DNA from 3 places in the Bacillus sp. FDAARGOS_235 genome. Region 1 is predicted to be linked to each of the others. Evidence: a T-box and tRNA genes for the amino acid it is inferred to sense, from the RefSeq annotation. Region 1 holds a T-box; the other regions hold tRNA genes.
What was found. The T-box of region 1 lies ahead of tyrS (tyrosine--tRNA ligase). A T-box ahead of a tRNA ligase gene usually reads a tRNA of that ligase, here a tRNA-Tyr.

Region 1 (6,132 bases):
TAGAATACAAATTTTATACTGATTTAACAAATGACAATGTAATGGATGAAAAACCTTTCTTCACATTCAGTATGGATAATTTAAGTAATTTAGATATTGAAACGATTGAAACTTTTACAAAAGAGAATTTTGAAGCTGAAGAGATCGTAAAATATGCCGAAGAACTTATTTATATGACCAATTTAAACTCCACAATTAAAGAGTTATTTAAAAATCCTTCAGATGACTTCCTTCGTTTTCTAATTAAAGACTTTAGCTCAACTAGAATTACAAATAACGTTTTAGAGCGGTTCCGACCAATTGTTAAAAAAGCAATTAATCGAACACTATTAGAAATAATCAGTGATGGTTTAACACCAAAAGAAACAAAAACATCGGAGAAAATAGAAACAAGCCTAGTTGCAGCCGCTTCTGCCGAAATAATGGAAGACATTAGCAAAGAAGACAAAACAGATAGAGTTTTCACTACCGAAGATGAACTGACTGCCTTTAACATTGTTAAAGAAATATTAACTGAAAATCAAAGAGACATCAGTGACCTTAAATATAAAGATACTATTAGTTATTTTTGCATCATGAATCGTGTAATCACAAAATGGTTTATACGTCTTTTCCTTGATGGAGATGCAAAATCCTTAGTTGTAAGACTAGATTTAGAAGCTACTAAACAGCTCTGCCCTAATTTCGTTGTTGAGCAAGCCCCAAAATCACAGGGAGTAAGTAGAATTTTCATTGATAATGTTAATGATTTAAAAGATTTGGAACCACTTATTATTTCATGCTATGATCAAATTTTATCTAATGTTTAAAAAGAGGGATTTCTCCTCTTTTTCCAACGTAATGACAAAAAGCCAATCCTCTAGATTGGCTTTTTGTCATTTATATATAAAATAAAGTTATTTATTTTCCTCTTTTTGAACATATACATAAGCATCTTTTTGCTCTTTATGTATATCAACCTTCGAATTCTCTGCAAGCTGACCCGCATTTAGCAAAGAAAAAATAATGAGCGCTTCTAGTGACATTTTGTTTTACCACTCCTTTCTATTTGTTATACGTTTATCATACCGCTTACATGTGATTTCCGTATGAACTCGAAAAGGAGATTACAACAAAAAGGTTACAGGCATACGAATGCACGCTATAATAACCATAAAATAGGAGGTTGATTTCTTTTGACGATAAACCAAATGGTTCAATTGGGCAGTGCATGTATGCTTTTTATTACTTCAACACTTATGAGTTGGTATCAGGGGAGTAATTTAATAGATTATCCTGATGAATGGAAATATAGCGCTAAGTTTACGAATTACTTTAAAGGCACCGTTTCAAATTACCAAGATATTTATCAAATCGATTTCTTTATATATGCAGCAAAATTTTATCCAACAGCATTTATTGTTATGCTCATTAGCTTACTTTATATGCTCGTATTAATTCTTCATATTCTATTTACAAGAACTCGTAAGGTAATCTAAATTCATACATAAAAACCCCGAATCATAAACCTTTCAGCCTACAATCCGGGGTACTATTTGTTTATATTTGTTTATATTTGTTTATATTTGTTTATATTTGTTTCTAATTAGTAACGAATTAAGAAATATTTCTTCTTACCGCGGCGAATGATTGTGAATTTACCTTCGATGCGGTCGTTTTCTGTTACAACGTAGTCTAATGCTTGCGTACGCTCACCGTTTACGTAGATTGCACCGTTCGTTACATCTTCACGTGCTTGACGTTTTGATGGAGAGATTTTGCTTTCTACAAGTAAGTCGATTAATACTGTATCTTCTGCAGTACGTTCTACAGATGGTACGTCTTTGAATCCTTGTTCGATTTCGCTTGCAGTCAGTTCTGCTACAGAACCGCTGAATAGTGCAGCTGAAATTTTAATTGCTTGCTCTAATGCTTCTTCACCGTGAACAAGTTTTGTCATTTCAGAACCTAACGCTTTTTGTGCTGCACGTTTTTCTGGCGCTTCAGCTACTTGCTTCTCAAGATCAAGAATTTCTTCATGAGATAAGAATGTGAAGTATTTTAAGTATTTAACAACGTCGCGATCATCTGTGTTAATCCAGAATTGGTAGAACTCGTAAGGAGTTGTTTTTTCTGGATCTAACCAAATTGCGCCGCCTTCTGTTTTACCAAACTTCGTACCGTCAGATTTTGTAACTAGTGGAATTGTTAAACCGAACGCTTTCGCATCTTCTTCTGATTTACGTATTAATTCAAGACCAGCTGTAATGTTACCCCATTGGTCACTACCACCGATTTGTAAGCGGCAATTATGGTTTTGGTATAAGTTTAAGAAGTCGTATGATTGTAAAATCATGTAACTAAACTCAGTGAATGAAATACCAGTATCTAAACGAGATGCTACTGTATCTTTTGCTAACATATAGTTTAAACCGAAGTTTTTACCGATATCGCGTAAGAATGAAATTACATCTAAGTTACCAAGCCAATCATAGTTATTAGCCATTGTTGCTGGGTTTTCCACGTTTTCGAACTCTAAGAAGTTTGAAAGTTGGTTTTTAATGCTTTCTGTGTAGTAAGCAACTGTATCTTTCGTATTTAATGTACGCTCTGCTTTTTTACCACTTGGGTCACCGATCATACCAGTACCACCGCCAACAAGTGCGATTGGTTGGTGACCAGCTAATTGGAAACGACGTAACATTAATACTGGTAACATATGACCGATGTGTAAGCTATCCGCTGTCGGGTCGAAACCACAGTATAATTTAACACTTTCTTTTTCTAATAATTGCTCAAGGCCCTCAGCATCTGTTTGCTGATTAATTAGACCGCGAAATTCAAGATCTTGTAAAATACCCATATCCTACATACTCTCCTTTAAGTTCATTACTGGCGTGAAGGTTGAAAACATAAAAAAATCGCCCCTTCAAATAAGGGACGATTTTGATTATCGCGTTACCACCCTAGTTGCAGGCAAAAAAAGCCTACCACCTTATTTACATAACGGCTTAGCACCGTCTTTTCCCTTTTGAATACAATTCAATCGAAAAAAGATGCTCTAGGGGCGTAATTCGCGATCATCTATGTGCTGATTTCCACCGACCATCAGCTCTCTAAAACAGGGAAATGATCACTACTTCTCCCTTTCCACGCTCAATTATTCATATACTTTTCTTTATACCATCATTTATATAGGCGTGTCAAATAAGGGCAGGATTTCTCTTCTTGTCAATCCTTTACAACGCCATAAAGAGTATCGTAATAAGAGAAAGAATTGGAACCCCAACTAATAACGATACATGAAACACAACCGATAAATCATTCCCAATGGTCGCCTCCACAGGATCTTTCGCCGGGGAACCAAGAAACCCGATTAATCGATCGAATCGACTTACCGTTTTTGGAAAGTCTGGTATTTCTACATGATCACTATCTAAATATTGCTTTAACTTATATTCACTCTTAAAGGGATTTTCGCTCAATTTCGTCCACCTCCAGCAATTGTTTCAATTTCTTTATCCCGTTATGAAGTCTCGATTTCACCGTTCCAATCGGGATGTTTAATATCTCTGCAATTTCTTTTTGCTGCATGTCATGATAATAAGAAAGGATTAGGACCGCTCTTTGCTCTTCTGGAACTTTCAAAATTGCTTCTCTTACTGTGAGCCGATCTTCGTGAGAAAATTCTTTTTCCGGAATCGGCACTAAAAATGGCAAAAGCGTACGCCACTTTTTTCTCCTATTTAATTTATTAATCATAAGACGATAACCAATTTGAAATAAATACGTTTTTATTTTACCTTTTTCAAGTTCATACATATGTTTCTTACGCTCTAGCGTCAAAAACGTATCTTGCACAAGATCGATACTTAATTGTTCATCTCGGTTAAATCGATATAAAAATGTGTATAGCGCTGGTTTGATTAAAACATATAGTCTTTCTCCCGCTTGTTTATCTCCACTTTGATACGCAAGCATGAGCTCCTCCTCAATCCCAATTTGCGCCATGATTTTTGATCTCCTTTATTCCTTTTAACGTTAATGAAATACGGGAAATTAAATATGCAATCGCAATAAAAATCCACAATTGTGATTGATTTGTAAAAAATTGAACATATGGGTTTTGAATCGTAAATCCCATTGCAACTAAAATATTTAACGCTTGCACACATATGCATGCATACAACGCAAGGCAGACAGAAATAGTATCAAATACATTCCAGCGAAAATACACTTTTGTTTTTATAAAATCAATTTTATATCCATTTTTCCGTACTATATGTTTTCTATCAAATGGAATAATGATTGAAAACAGAACACCCATTATAACTCCAGCTGTAATCATTGATACTCTATATCCAATTGGTATCGGTAAGAAAAGACCACAAGAAAATACAACTATAATTCCAATTAAAGCAAAAGCAAGAAGTAATTTATTAGACATATAAAAGCCTCCCTCATCTATTCTTTCATAAATGTATACAGACGAGGAAGGCACTTCGTTCAAATATTATTTTAGTTTTTTTATAATCTTTGCAGGATTCCCGCCAACTACTACATTATTAGGCACATCTTTCGTTACGACAGCACCAGATGCAATCACCGCATTGTCTCCAATTGTTACACCTGGATTAATAATTGCTCTTCCGCCAATCCATACGTTATCGCCAATTGTAACTGGTTTTCCGTATTCTGATCCGCTTATACGCTCAATTGGATCGAGTGGGTGCGTTGCTGTATAAATGTGAACACCTGGAGCTAACATACAGTTCACTCCGATTGTTACTGGGCATACGTCTAAAATCGTACAGTCAAAGTTCGCGTAAAAATTTTCGCCGATATGAATGTTATAGCCGTAATCACATCTAAAAGAAGATTCAAGATGAATATTATCTCCTGTCGTTCCGAATAATTCTTTTACGATTTCGCTACGCTCTTTCAATTGCTCTTCTGGCGTATCATTTAATTTTCTCGTTAATATACGTGCTTGCTCTCTTTCTTGTACTAAAACTGGATCAGCCGGTATGTACATTTCTCCTAGTATCATCTTTTCTTTTTCTGTTTTCATCATACTATCCCCTTCAACTTATATATATAAGTTCATGATATCATAAAAAAGAAAGGCCTGAACATTTTTCGTTCAGACCTTTCTCTCTTAATCTTCCATCGTTGATAAGTCACCTGTTGGTAAGTTTAACTCCCACGCTTTTAATACGCGGCGCATAATTTTACCACTTCTCGTTTTCGGTAATTTATCTCTAAATTCAATTTGTCTTGGCGCTGCATGAGCTGCTAGGCCTTTTTTTACAAATTGACGAATTTCTTCTTTTAATTCATCAGATGGTTCGTATCCTGCTCGAAGTGCGATAAACGCTTTAATAATTTCGCCGCGCACCGGATCAGGAATACCAATTACACCAGCTTCTGCAACAGCAGCATGCTCGATTAGTTTACTTTCTACTTCAAACGGTCCAACTCGCTCACCTGACGTCATAATTACATCGTCAATACGTCCTTGGAACCAGAAGTATCCGTCTTCATCCATATAAGCTGAATCACCTGATACATACCAGTCTCCCGGCATAAAGTATGACTCATATTTTTGCTGGTTATTCCAGATTCCACGCATCATAGCTGGCCAACCTTTACCAATTGCTAAGTTACCCATTGTGTATGGAGGCACTTCATTTCCTTCATTATCAACAATCGCTGCTTTCACACCTGGAATTGGTTTACCCATTGAACCTGGACGGATTTCCATACAAGGATAGTTACAAATAACTTGTCCACCTGTTTCTGTCATCCACCACGTATCATGAATACGAAGTCCAAATGCATTCATACCCCAGCGAATTACTTCTGGATTTAATGGCTCACCTACGCTTAATACGTGGCGTACTTGTGATAAGTCGTATTTTTTAATTGCATCTTGTCCAGCTCCCATTAACATACGGAACGCTGTCGGTGCACTATACCAAACTGTTACACCGTAATCTTGCAGTGCTTCATACCATGCATCTGGACTAAATCGTCCACCTAAAATAACATTTGATGCTCCGACTAACCACGGTGCAAAAATGCCGTAAGCAGTTCCCGTTACCCAGCCCGGGTCAGCAGTACACCAATATACGTCATCTTCTTTTAAATCTA
Region 2 (6,132 bases), 1.5 Mb from region 1:
AACCAGGTGATCTACCCATGTCCAGGGTGAAGTTCAGGTAACACTGAATGGAGGCCCGAACCCACGCACGTTGAAAAGTGCGGGGATGAGGTGTGGGTAGCGGAGAAATTCCAATCGAACCTGGAGATAGCTGGTTCTCCCCGAAATAGCTTTAGGGCTAGCCTTAAGTGTAAGAGTCTTGGAGGTAGAGCACTGATTGAACTAGGGGTCCTCATCGGATTACCGAATTCAGTCAAACTCCGAATGCCAATGACTTATCCTTAGGAGTCAGACTGCGAGTGATAAGATCCGTAGTCAAGAGGGAAACAGCCCAGATCGCCAGCTAAGGTCCCAAAGTGTGTATTAAGTGGAAAAGGATGTGGAGTTGCTTAGACAACTAGGATGTTGGCTTAGAAGCAGCCACCATTTAAAGAGTGCGTAATAGCTCACTAGTCGAGTGACTCTGCGCCGAAAATGTACCGGGGCTAAATACACCACCGAAGCTGCGAATTGATACCAATGGTATCAGTGGTAGGGGAGCGTTCTAAGTGCAGTGAAGTCAGACCGGAAGGACTGGTGGAGCGCTTAGAAGTGAGAATGCCGGTATGAGTAGCGAAAGACGGGTGAGAATCCCGTCCACCGAATGCCTAAGGTTTCCTGAGGAAGGCTCGTCCGCTCAGGGTTAGTCAGGACCTAAGCCGAGGCCGACAGGCGTAGGCGATGGACAACAGGTTGATATTCCTGTACCACCTCTTTATCGTTTGAGCAATGGAGGGACGCAGAAGGATAGAAGAAGCGTGCGATTGGTTGTGCACGTCCAAGCAGTTAGGCTGATAAGTAGGCAAATCCGCTTATCGTGAAGGCTGAGCTGTGATGGGGAAGCTCCTTATGGAGCGAAGTCTTTGATTCCCCGCTGCCAAGAAAAGCTTCTAGCGAGATAAAAGGTGCCTGTACCGCAAACCGACACAGGTAGGCGAGGAGAGAATCCTAAGGTGTGCGAGAGAACTCTGGTTAAGGAACTCGGCAAAATGACCCCGTAACTTCGGGAGAAGGGGTGCTTTCTTAACGGAAAGCCGCAGTGAATAGGCCCAAGCGACTGTTTAGCAAAAACACAGGTCTCTGCGAAGCCGTAAGGCGAAGTATAGGGGCTGACACCTGCCCGGTGCTGGAAGGTTAAGGAGAGGGGTTAGCGTAAGCGAAGCTCTGAACTGAAGCCCCAGTAAACGGCGGCCGTAACTATAACGGTCCTAAGGTAGCGAAATTCCTTGTCGGGTAAGTTCCGACCCGCACGAAAGGTGTAACGATTTGGGCACTGTCTCAACCAGAGACTCGGTGAAATTATAGTACCTGTGAAGATGCAGGTTACCCGCGACAGGACGGAAAGACCCCGTGGAGCTTTACTGTAGCCTGATATTGAATTTTGGTACAGTTTGTACAGGATAGGCGGGAGCCATTGAAACCGGAGCGCTAGCTTCGGTGGAGGCGCTGGTGGGATACCGCCCTGACTGTATTGAAATTCTAACCTACGGGTCTTATCGACCCGGGAGACAGTGTCAGGTGGGCAGTTTGACTGGGGCGGTCGCCTCCTAAAGTGTAACGGAGGCGCCCAAAGGTTCCCTCAGAATGGTTGGAAATCATTCGTAGAGTGCAAAGGCATAAGGGAGCTTGACTGCGAGACCTACAAGTCGAGCAGGGACGAAAGTCGGGCTTAGTGATCCGGTGGTTCCGCATGGAAGGGCCATCGCTCAACGGATAAAAGCTACCCCGGGGATAACAGGCTTATCTCCCCCAAGAGTCCACATCGACGGGGAGGTTTGGCACCTCGATGTCGGCTCATCGCATCCTGGGGCTGTAGTCGGTCCCAAGGGTTGGGCTGTTCGCCCATTAAAGCGGTACGCGAGCTGGGTTCAGAACGTCGTGAGACAGTTCGGTCCCTATCCGTCGTGGGCGTAGGAAATTTGAGAGGAGCTGTCCTTAGTACGAGAGGACCGGGATGGACGCACCGCTGGTGTACCAGTTGTTCTGCCAAGGGCATAGCTGGGTAGCTATGTGCGGAAGGGATAAGTGCTGAAAGCATCTAAGCATGAAGCCCCCCTCAAGATGAGATTTCCCATAGCGTAAGCTAGTAAGATCCCTGAAAGATGATCAGGTTGATAGGTTCGAGGTGGAAGCATGGTGACATGTGGAGCTGACGAATACTAATAGATCGAGGACTTAACCATATAATATGAAGCAATGTTATCTAGTTTTGAAAGAATATAAAAAACTTATTGACTTTAAAAGTTGAATAAGTTAAAATGATTCTTGTCTTAAATGAATATAGTCTGGTAATGATGGCAGAGAGGTCACACCCGTTCCCATACCGAACACGGAAGTTAAGCTCTCTAGCGCCGATGGTAGTTGGGACCTTGTCCCTGTGAGAGTAGGACGTTGCCAGGCAAATGGAGGATTAGCTCAGCTGGGAGAGCACCTGCCTTACAAGCAGGGGGTCGGCGGTTCGATCCCGTCATCCTCCACCATTTATGTCGGAGGGGTAGCGAAGTGGCTAAACGCGGCGGACTGTAAATCCGCTCCTTCGGGTTCGGCAGTTCGAATCTGCCCCCCTCCACCATTTCTTAATTATTGGGCTATAGCCAAGCGGTAAGGCAACGGACTTTGACTCCGTCATGCGCTGGTTCGAATCCAGCTAGCCCAGCCATTAAGAGCCATTAGCTCAGTTGGTAGAGCATCTGACTTTTAATCAGAGGGTCGAAGGTTCGAATCCTTCATGGCTCACCATTTTCAATAAAATATGCGGGTGTGGCGGAATTGGCAGACGCACTAGACTTAGGATCTAGCGCCTTTGGCGTGGGGGTTCGACTCCCTTCACCCGCACTTTTAATAAAATATCTCATAACATGTCTTGCGGAAGTAGTTCAGTGGTAGAATACAACCTTGCCAAGGTTGGGGTCGCGGGTTCGAATCCCGTCTTCCGCTCCAATTTTCAATATGACATGCCGGGGTGGCGGAACAGGCAGACGCACAGGACTTAAAATCCTGCGGTGGGTGACCACCGTGCGGGTTCGACCCCCGCCCTCGGCACCATATGCGCCCGTAGCTCAATTGGATAGAGCGTTTGACTACGGATCAAGAGGTTAGGGGTTCGACTCCTCTCGGGCGCGCTTTTATTAACGGGAAGTGGCTCAGCTTGGTAGAGCACCTGGTTTGGGACCAGGGGGTCGCAGGTTCAAATCCTGTCTTCCCGATTTTCCCAAAAACATGGGGCCTTAGCTCAGCTGGGAGAGCGCCTGCCTTGCACGCAGGAGGTCAGCGGTTCGATCCCGCTAGGCTCCACTTTATTTATTATATGTCTCGGAGGTATACCCAAGTTCGGCTGAAGGGATCGGTCTTGAAAACCGACAGGCGGTGAGAATCGCGCGGGGGTTCGAATCCCTCTACCTCCTCCATTTTCTTTTGAAATGGTTTAGCTACATATAATAATAAAATATTTTTTTTCCTTCATGGAGGTATACCCAAGTTCGGCTGAAGGGATCGGTCTTGAAAACCGACAGGCGGCGAGAGTCGCGCGGGGGTTCGAATCCCTCTACCTCCTCCATTTTTAAAATATTATATTGTCGCGGGGTGGAGCAGTACGGTAGCTCGTCGGGCTCATAACCCGAAGGTCGCAGGTTCAAATCCTGTCCCCGCAACCAAATGGTCCCGTGGTGTAGTGGTTAACATGCCTGCCTGTCACGCAGGAGATCGCCGGTTCGACCCCGGTCGGGACCGCCATTTATGTTGGCTCGGTAGCTCAGTCGGTAGAGCAGAGGACTGAAAATCCTCGTGTCGGCGGTTCGATTCCGTCCCGAGCCACCATTTTTTTTATGCCGGCTTAGCTCAATTGGTAGAGCAACTGACTTGTAATCAGTAGGTTGGGGGTTCAAGTCCTCTAGCCGGCATCATTTAGGGGCATAGTTTAAAGGTAGAACTGAGGTCTCCAAAACCTCCAGTGTGGGTTCGATTCCTACTGCCCCTGTAAAGTATATGGGCCTATAGCTCAGCTGGTTAGAGCGCACGCCTGATAAGCGTGAGGTCGATGGTTCGAGTCCATTTAGGCCCACCATATATTTATTCCGCAGTAGCTCAGTGGTAGAGCTATCGGCTGTTAACCGATCGGTCGTAGGTTCGAGTCCTACCTGCGGAGCCATGGCCCGTTGGTCAAGTGGTTAAGACACCGCCCTTTCACGGCGGTAACACGGGTTCGAATCCCGTACGGGTCATAAAGAAAGAGTCAGCAATATGCTGGCTCTTTTTTATTGTGTATAATCCTCTTTTTTATCATCTTATTTTCCTCAAATAAATAAAGGGATTTAGGAAAAACTATGGTATGTATTAAAAGGAGGAGATAAAAAATGACGCAAGTTAGAGACTTTATGAGTACTCATATTGTACATTGTACACCGTTAGATAATGTATATGAGGCTGCTGTAAAAATGAAGGAAGAATCAGTTGGATTGATTCCTGTTCTTGAAAATGAACAAGTCGTTGGGCTTGTTACTGATCGAGATTTAGTTGTTCGAGGGATTGCTGAAAAACATCCTGGGTCTAATAAAATTACAAATGTAATGACGACAAACATTGTTTCGGTTTCTCCAGATGATTCTATTGAAAAAGCTACAGAATTAATGGCACAGTATCAAATTAGACGATTGCCAGTAGTTGAGGGCGGTCAACTTGTCGGGATGCTAGCATTAGGTGATTTAGCTATAAGAGAAGCGGCAGATGATCAAGCTGGGTTCGCTTTAAGTGAAATCTCGGAACGTACGGAATAAAGTTAAACTTTAATTAGTGAAAGTGTTATTGTCCGCAAATAGTGGGATAAATGATGGATAAAAATCAGATACATTATTCTAGTATATGTGGATTAAACTAATATATTAGCGTGATGTATCTGAGACATTATATAATAAGTACATAGTTAAGGTTTTCGACAGTTTATTTAAATTTTTCATTCCTAATTTTAAATAAGAGAAAAAGTGATATACTGATAGATATAAGTATTATGATAGGTTTTGAATATAACAATATTTATTTTTAGTGTTGTAATAATGAATTAATATTTCCTACGTAGATAAAGTGAAACTTTAATTATTGGGGGTTTTGTCCATCCGCCAATGATTATTCGTTGAACCAATCGGGCTTTTATCGGCAGTTTTATTTCCCACCTAACTTCCTCGCATTCACTGGATTTTGAGGTGGGCGTCTTACTGCCCGGCAAATAGCGGGATAAAAAGGGAAGGGGAATTATATGAGGGCTGTACAGGGCGATCCAAATTGGAATTTGGTTACAGATACATATATAGAACCAAATAATTTTGCTGAATTATTATCTTTACTTGTACCTTGTCACCCAAAAGGTGAAGGAAAAGAGCGAACTATATTAGCATGGAAAGAAAAAGAATTTTATAAAGAAGAAAATTTAGCAGCAGTTATCGTTTATGGAATGAATAGAGTAAAGAATTTACCACAGTTTCATAAAGATGAAATTCCAACCTTAGTACGTATTCTTCGTTTATGTCAAGAGATTGGTTGGTATGAAGAGGCAAATACTTTTATGGTAACACAAGGGCTAGCTGAATTTGTCCAAACTTCATTGGAATATGAAACATGGGATCTTTTGACACAAGCAGTTGCTTTAAACTATTTAGTTATTAAATATCGTGTCGGGGAATTAACAGATGGGGATGTAGAAATTTGGGATAGAGTTAAATTTAATGAGAAATGTATAACAAATTGTAAACATCTATTATCTCAAAAAGAAATATTAGAGTTTACATTCTTCTATATGTGTAAGAGGGCTAAAGCACAGTCAAAAGAGCAGCTGAATAGTGATATGATGAGTCTAGCGATGTATTGTAATACTTTTGTGTATGATTTATATAGACATGACTTGTTGCGAAAGTATCGTAAGTGTACAGATTTTCTATCATATTATGGACCTAGTCAAGTAGTTTTAGCTTGTCAAAGAGCTGTACTTTCTCAAATTTCAGATCGATTAGATCCACTAAAGACAACTCATGTAGATGATTATTTATATGTGATGAAAGAAATGATGGAACATATGACAATAGGTATAATGGATCGATATAACCATTTTATCGGAAAGTTATTATC
Region 3 (6,132 bases), 920 kb from region 1:
GCACGTGCACCGATAATTACAACGTTCTCTTTTTTCACCTTTGGATATGCCTCGTATAAGTCTACAAGCGTGGGATGTCCATAGCCTAAACTTGCTGCAAGTGACATTCCATGAATATTACCAGATGGTGAAGTTTCCTCCGTATTTAAATCTCCATGTGCATCATACCAAATAACACCTAAATTTTTATAATGTTTTGCCACACCAGCTAGTGTACCAATTGCGATACTATGGTCACCACCTAATACAAGTGGAAAACGACCTTCTTCTATAATATGATCCACCTTACTTGCCAATTCATTACATACAGTCGCAACTTGTGTAAGGTTTCTTAATTTTGTATTTTCATCAACTTCTTTTTCTCTCTCTATACATATATCTCCCATATCTTTAACGTTATATCCAATTTCTTCAATTCTTTCAATTACCCCTGCATAACGGATCGCGCTCGGGCCCATATCAACTCCACGACGCATCTGTCCTAAATCCATTGGAACTCCAATAACTGAGATTTCTTTTTTCATAGATAGTATCCCCCTTTTATGCCTTCACTAAATATTTTAAATCTTTTATATACTCTGACTCAACTCGACATTTTTCTGTATGGATATACAATTTATTCACTTATATTTATGTTGAAATCCAAATCTTAAGACCATTTTATGTATAAAGTTAACTTAATGAAACAACTGCTATCATTATTATTAGATAATAATAAAAAACACTTCTACATTTAGAAGTGTTTTTTCGATGCAATTTTCCATACTGCTGCAATATTTCTTGCTGTCATTTCAATATTCTCTTTTGCCATCTTATATGCCTCGTCTAGTGCCATTGGAAAAGGCGTAATACTAAATACTGCATCGATTCCCTTTTCGTAAACAACTGGATAATTTGGAGATACCGATCCTCCTATAGCAATCACAGGAATATGAAGACGTTTCGCTCGCCCCGCGACACCAACAGGAGCCTTTCCATATGCTGTTTGTTCATCTATTCTACCTTCACCAGTTATAATTAAATCCGCATCTTCTATATGCTTATCAAAATTTGTATGATCCAATACAATTTCAATACCCTTTCGTAAGCTCCCCTTTAACACTGCAATAACAGCTGCTCCCATACCTCCTGCCGCTCCTGCACCAGGTATTTCAGATACATCCAAAGATACATATCGTTTAAGAATAGTCGCATAATGCTTTAAATTCTCATCTAGCCTTTTCAGCATCTCTACATCCCCACCCTTTTGAGCACCAAACACGAAAGATGCCCCTCTCATTCCGACTAATGGATTATTTACATCACACGCCGCTTCTATCGTTATCTCCTTTAGGCGTGAATCCATTCGTGAAAAATCAATCGTGACAATCGAATGTAATGTTCCTCCAGATGGATCTATTGCTTCACCCTTTTCATCTATAAACCTTACTCCTAAAGCCGATAACATACCTGCTCCACCATCATTTGTAGCGCTTCCTCCAAGCCCCAAAATAATATGCTTAACTCCTTGGTCTAGCGCATGTAATATAAGCTCTCCTGTCCCTTTTGACGTTGTAATGAATGGATTTCGCTTTTCAACCGGTACGTGTTGTAGTCCAGATGCCGATGCCATTTCAATAAACGCTGTCTTTTTATCTGTAGAAATGCCATAAAAAGCTTGTACGCCTTCTCTAAGCGGTCCTGTCACATAAAGTGATACAACGCTTCCTCCTGTGGCATCAACAAGTGAATCAACAGTTCCTTCCCCACCATCTCCAATTGGTATTTTTACATACTCTGCTTTAGGAAAAATTGCTCCAAAACCTCTTTCAATAGCTTCACATACTTCTATAGCCTTTAGACTTTCTTTGTATGAATCAGATGCAATGACAACTTTCACAATTATCCCCCATCCTTTATTTTTACGTTTTCTTCATTTTAAACGACAAATATGAAAGTTGTCTTTTTAAACACAAAAAAAGCGTACATCATATGATGTACACTTTCTCTATTTATATGGAGCCTAGCGGGATCGAACCGCTGACCTCCTGCGTGCAAGGCAGGCGCTCTCCCAGCTGAGCTAAGGCCCCGTAGTAATAAAGCGGAAGACGGGATTCGAACCCGCGACCCCAACCTTGGCAAGGTTGTATTCTACCACTGAACTACTTCCGCGAAAATGGTGAGCCATGAAGGATTCGAACCTTCGACCCTCTGATTAAAAGTCAGATGCTCTACCAACTGAGCTAATGGCTCGTAAATGGCTGGGCTAGCTGGATTCGAACCAGCGCATGACGGAGTCAAAGTCCGTTGCCTTACCGCTTGGCTATAGCCCATTAATATTTACTAGTATGCTTATCTTCTCAAAAAAATAAACCCTCTCAGGTTATTTTAAAGAAAATGGTGGAGGGGGGCAGATTCGAACTGCCGAACCCGAAGGAGCGGATTTACAGTCCGCCGCGTTTAGCCACTTCGCTACCCCTCCGACATTTAAACATATATGGTGGAGGATGACGGGATCGAACCGCCGACCCCCTGCTTGTAAGGCAGGTGCTCTCCCAGCTGAGCTAATCCTCCAAAAGTGGTGACCCGTACGGGATTCGAACCCGTGTTACCGCCGTGAAAGGGCGGTGTCTTAACCACTTGACCAACGGGCCAAAAATTTAAAAACTTTTTCCAAGCTTCCAACCGGGGTTGAACCGGTGACCTCTTCCTTACCATGGAAGTACTCTACCAGCTGAGCTATGGAAGCATAATGGCTCCGCAGGTAGGAATCGAACCTACGACCGATCGGTTAACAGCCGATAGCTCTACCGCTGAGCTACTGCGGAATAATACAAGCCTGGCAACGTCCTACTCTCACAGGGACAAGGTCCCAACTACCATCGGCGCTAGAGAGCTTAACTTCCGTGTTCGGTATGGGAACGGGTGTGACCTCTCTGCCATCATTACCAGACTTTTATCATTATACACATTCTTTTCAGAATGTCAAAAGGAATTTTAAATATATATTCCTTCAAAACTAGATAACATTTGCTACATATTATATGGTTAAGTCCTCGATCTATTAGTATTCGTCAGCTCCACATGTCACCATGCTTCCACCTCGAACCTATCAACCTGATCATCTTTCAGGGATCTTACTAGCTTACGCTATGGGAAATCTCATCTTGAGGGGGGCTTCATGCTTAGATGCTTTCAGCACTTATCCCTTCCGCACATAGCTACCCAGCTATGCCCTTGGCAGAACAACTGGTACACCAGCGGTGCGTCCATCCCGGTCCTCTCGTACTAAGGACAGCTCCTCTCAAATTTCCTACGCCCACGACGGATAGGGACCGAACTGTCTCACGACGTTCTGAACCCAGCTCGCGTACCGCTTTAATGGGCGAACAGCCCAACCCTTGGGACCGACTACAGCCCCAGGATGCGATGAGCCGACATCGAGGTGCCAAACCTCCCCGTCGATGTGGACTCTTGGGGGAGATAAGCCTGTTATCCCCGGGGTAGCTTTTATCCGTTGAGCGATGGCCCTTCCATGCGGAACCACCGGATCACTAAGCCCGACTTTCGTCCCTGCTCGACTTGTAGGTCTCGCAGTCAAGCTCCCTTATGCCTTTGCACTCTACGAATGATTTCCAACCATTCTGAGGGAACCTTTGGGCGCCTCCGTTACACTTTAGGAGGCGACCGCCCCAGTCAAACTGCCCACCTGACACTGTCTCCCGGGTCGATAAGACCCGTAGGTTAGAATTTCAATACAGTCAGGGCGGTATCCCACCAGCGCCTCCACCGAAGCTAGCGCTCCGGTTTCAATGGCTCCCGCCTATCCTGTACAAACTGTACCAAAATTCAATATCAGGCTACAGTAAAGCTCCACGGGGTCTTTCCGTCCTGTCGCGGGTAACCTGCATCTTCACAGGTACTATAATTTCACCGAGTCTCTGGTTGAGACAGTGCCCAAATCGTTACACCTTTCGTGCGGGTCGGAACTTACCCGACAAGGAATTTCGCTACCTTAGGACCGTTATAGTTACGGCCGCCGTTTACTGGGGCTTCAGTTCAGAGCTTCGCTTACGCTAACCCCTCTCCTTAACCTTCCAGCACCGGGCAGGTGTCAGCCCCTATACTTCGCCTTACGGCTTCGCAGAGACCTGTGTTTTTGCTAAACAGTCGCTTGGGCCTATTCACTGCGGCTTTCCGTTAAGAAAGCACCCCTTCTCCCGAAGTTACGGGGTCATTTTGCCGAGTTCCTTAACCAGAGTTCTCTCGCACACCTTAGGATTCTCTCCTCGCCTACCTGTGTCGGTTTGCGGTACAGGCACCTTTTATCTCGCTAGAAGCTTTTCTTGGCAGCGGGGAATCAAAGACTTCGCTCCATAAGGAGCTTCCCCATCACAGCTCAGCCTTCACGATAAGCGGATTTGCCTACTTATCAGCCTAACTGCTTGGACGTGCACAACCAATCGCACGCTTCTTCTATCCTTCTGCGTCCCTCCATTGCTCAAACGATAAAGAGGTGGTACAGGAATATCAACCTGTTGTCCATCGCCTACGCCTGTCGGCCTCGGCTTAGGTCCTGACTAACCCTGAGCGGACGAGCCTTCCTCAGGAAACCTTAGGCATTCGGTGGACGGGATTCTCACCCGTCTTTCGCTACTCATACCGGCATTCTCACTTCTAAGCGCTCCACCAGTCCTTCCGGTCTGACTTCACTGCACTTAGAACGCTCCCCTACCACTGATACCATTGGTATCAATTCGCAGCTTCGGTGGTGTATTTAGCCCCGGTACATTTTCGGCGCAGAGTCACTCGACTAGTGAGCTATTACGCACTCTTTAAATGGTGGCTGCTTCTAAGCCAACATCCTAGTTGTCTAAGCAACTCCACATCCTTTTCCACTTAATACACACTTTGGGACCTTAGCTGGCGATCTGGGCTGTTTCCCTCTTGACTACGGATCTTATCACTCGCAGTCTGACTCCTAAGGATAAGTCATTGGCATTCGGAGTTTGACTGAATTCGGTAATCCGATGAGGACCCCTAGTTCAATCAGTGCTCTACCTCCAAGACTCTTACACTTAAGGCTAGCCCTAAAGCTATTTCGGGGAGAACCAGCTATCTCCAGGTTCGATTGGAATTTCTCCGCTACCCACACCTCATCCCCGCACTTTTCAACGTGCGTGGGTTCGGGCCTCCATTCAGTGTTACCTGAACTTCACCCTGGACATGGGTAGATCACCTGGTTTCGGGTCTACGACCACGTACTAAACGCCCTATTCAGACTCGCTTTCGCTGCGGCTCCGTCTCTTCAACTTAACCTCGCACGGGATCGTAACTCGCCGGTTCATTCTACAAAAGGCACGCCATCACCCATTAACGGGCTCTGACTATTTGTAGGCACACGGTTTCAGGATCTCTTTCACTCCCCTTCCGGGGTGCTTTTCACCTTTCCCTCACGGTACTGGTTCACTATCGATCACTAGGGAGTATTTAGCCTTGGGAGATGGTCCTCCCAGATTCCGACGGAATTTCACGTGTTCCGCCGTACTCAGGATACATTCAAGAGAGAACGAAGTTTCGACTACGGGGTTGTTACCCTCTACGACGGACCTTTCCAGGTCGCTTCGTCTACCTCGTTCCTTTGTAACTCCGTATAGAATGTCCTACAACCCCAAGAGGCAAGCCTCTTGGTTTGGGCTAGATTCCGTTTCGCTCGCCGCTACTCAGGAAATCGCATTTGCTTTCTCTTCCTCCAGGTACTTAGATGTTTCAGTTCCCTGGGTCTGTCTTCCATACCCTATGTATTCAGGTAAGGATACCATACCATTACGTATAGTGGGTTTCCCCATTCGGAAATCTTCGGATCAAAGCTTACTTACAGCTCCCCGAAGCATATCGGCGTTAGTCCCGTCCTTCATCGACTCCTAGTGTCAAGGCATCCACCGTGCGCCCTTTCTAACTTAACCAAACTAAAATTAAAAAAATATGAGCTACACTGTTATCTAGTTTTCAAAGAACATACATTTATATATGAGAGATAGTTCTCTCAAAACTGAACAAAACGAAACACGGAAACTTATATTGATGAACAGCGTTCATCAATTCTCCATAGAAAGGAGGTGATCCAGCCGCACCTTCCGATACGGCTACCTT

Region 2: it encodes a tRNA-Tyr, which carries the amino acid that the T-box ahead of tyrS (tyrosine--tRNA ligase) is inferred to sense. The anticodon was not compared.
Region 3: it encodes a tRNA-Tyr, which carries the amino acid that the T-box ahead of tyrS (tyrosine--tRNA ligase) is inferred to sense. The anticodon was not compared.

Annotation. Positions count from the first base shown of each region.
Region 1 is NZ_CP020437.2:3,692,175-3,698,306, reverse strand. Features, by position in the region: partial or broken gene A6J74_RS21215 (type I restriction endonuclease) at 1-809, shown strand, start outside; gene A6J74_RS21210 (hypothetical protein) at 897-1,025, opposite strand; gene A6J74_RS21205 (YjdJ family protein) at 1,176-1,478, shown strand; gene tyrS (tyrosine--tRNA ligase) at 1,586-2,842, opposite strand; T-box leader at 2,913-3,141, opposite strand; gene A6J74_RS21195 (hypothetical protein) at 3,219-3,464, opposite strand; gene A6J74_RS21190 (RNA polymerase sigma factor) at 3,445-3,990, opposite strand; gene A6J74_RS21185 (hypothetical protein) at 3,971-4,426, opposite strand; gene A6J74_RS21180 (maltose acetyltransferase domain-containing protein) at 4,493-5,053, opposite strand; gene acsA (acetate--CoA ligase) at 5,138-6,132, opposite strand, start outside.
Region 2 is NZ_CP020437.2:2,176,034-2,182,165, reverse strand. Features, by position in the region: rRNA gene A6J74_RS13240 (23S ribosomal RNA) at 1-2,201, shown strand, start outside; rRNA gene rrf (5S ribosomal RNA) at 2,303-2,418, shown strand; tRNA gene A6J74_RS13230 (tRNA-Val) at 2,423-2,498, shown strand; tRNA gene A6J74_RS13225 (tRNA-Tyr) at 2,507-2,590, shown strand; tRNA gene A6J74_RS13220 (tRNA-Gln) at 2,603-2,677, shown strand; tRNA gene A6J74_RS13215 (tRNA-Lys) at 2,682-2,757, shown strand; tRNA gene A6J74_RS13210 (tRNA-Leu) at 2,773-2,853, shown strand; tRNA gene A6J74_RS13205 (tRNA-Gly) at 2,884-2,958, shown strand; tRNA gene A6J74_RS13200 (tRNA-Leu) at 2,975-3,063, shown strand; tRNA gene A6J74_RS13195 (tRNA-Arg) at 3,067-3,140, shown strand; tRNA gene A6J74_RS13190 (tRNA-Pro) at 3,151-3,224, shown strand; tRNA gene A6J74_RS13185 (tRNA-Ala) at 3,240-3,312, shown strand; tRNA gene A6J74_RS13180 (tRNA-Ser) at 3,333-3,425, shown strand; tRNA gene A6J74_RS13175 (tRNA-Ser) at 3,482-3,574, shown strand; tRNA gene A6J74_RS13170 (tRNA-Met) at 3,595-3,671, shown strand; tRNA gene A6J74_RS13165 (tRNA-Asp) at 3,675-3,750, shown strand; tRNA gene A6J74_RS13160 (tRNA-Phe) at 3,759-3,834, shown strand; tRNA gene A6J74_RS13155 (tRNA-Thr) at 3,845-3,917, shown strand; tRNA gene A6J74_RS13150 (tRNA-Trp) at 3,924-3,994, shown strand; tRNA gene A6J74_RS13145 (tRNA-Ile) at 4,005-4,081, shown strand; tRNA gene A6J74_RS13140 (tRNA-Asn) at 4,091-4,165, shown strand; tRNA gene A6J74_RS13135 (tRNA-Glu) at 4,167-4,238, shown strand; gene A6J74_RS13130 (CBS domain-containing protein) at 4,371-4,790, shown strand; gene A6J74_RS13125 (DUF3965 domain-containing protein) at 5,267-6,132, shown strand, end outside.
Region 3 is NZ_CP020437.2:2,768,781-2,774,912, forward strand. Features, by position in the region: gene rocF (arginase) at 1-524, opposite strand, end outside; gene A6J74_RS16060 (glycerate kinase) at 734-1,879, opposite strand; tRNA gene A6J74_RS16065 (tRNA-Ala) at 1,997-2,069, opposite strand; tRNA gene A6J74_RS16070 (tRNA-Gly) at 2,080-2,151, opposite strand; tRNA gene A6J74_RS16075 (tRNA-Lys) at 2,157-2,232, opposite strand; tRNA gene A6J74_RS16080 (tRNA-Gln) at 2,238-2,312, opposite strand; tRNA gene A6J74_RS16085 (tRNA-Tyr) at 2,378-2,461, opposite strand; tRNA gene A6J74_RS16090 (tRNA-Val) at 2,478-2,553, opposite strand; tRNA gene A6J74_RS16095 (tRNA-Glu) at 2,559-2,633, opposite strand; tRNA gene A6J74_RS16100 (tRNA-Thr) at 2,656-2,728, opposite strand; tRNA gene A6J74_RS16105 (tRNA-Asn) at 2,733-2,807, opposite strand; rRNA gene rrf (5S ribosomal RNA) at 2,817-2,932, opposite strand; rRNA gene A6J74_RS16115 (23S ribosomal RNA) at 3,024-5,945, opposite strand; rRNA gene A6J74_RS16120 (16S ribosomal RNA) at 6,092-6,132, opposite strand, start outside.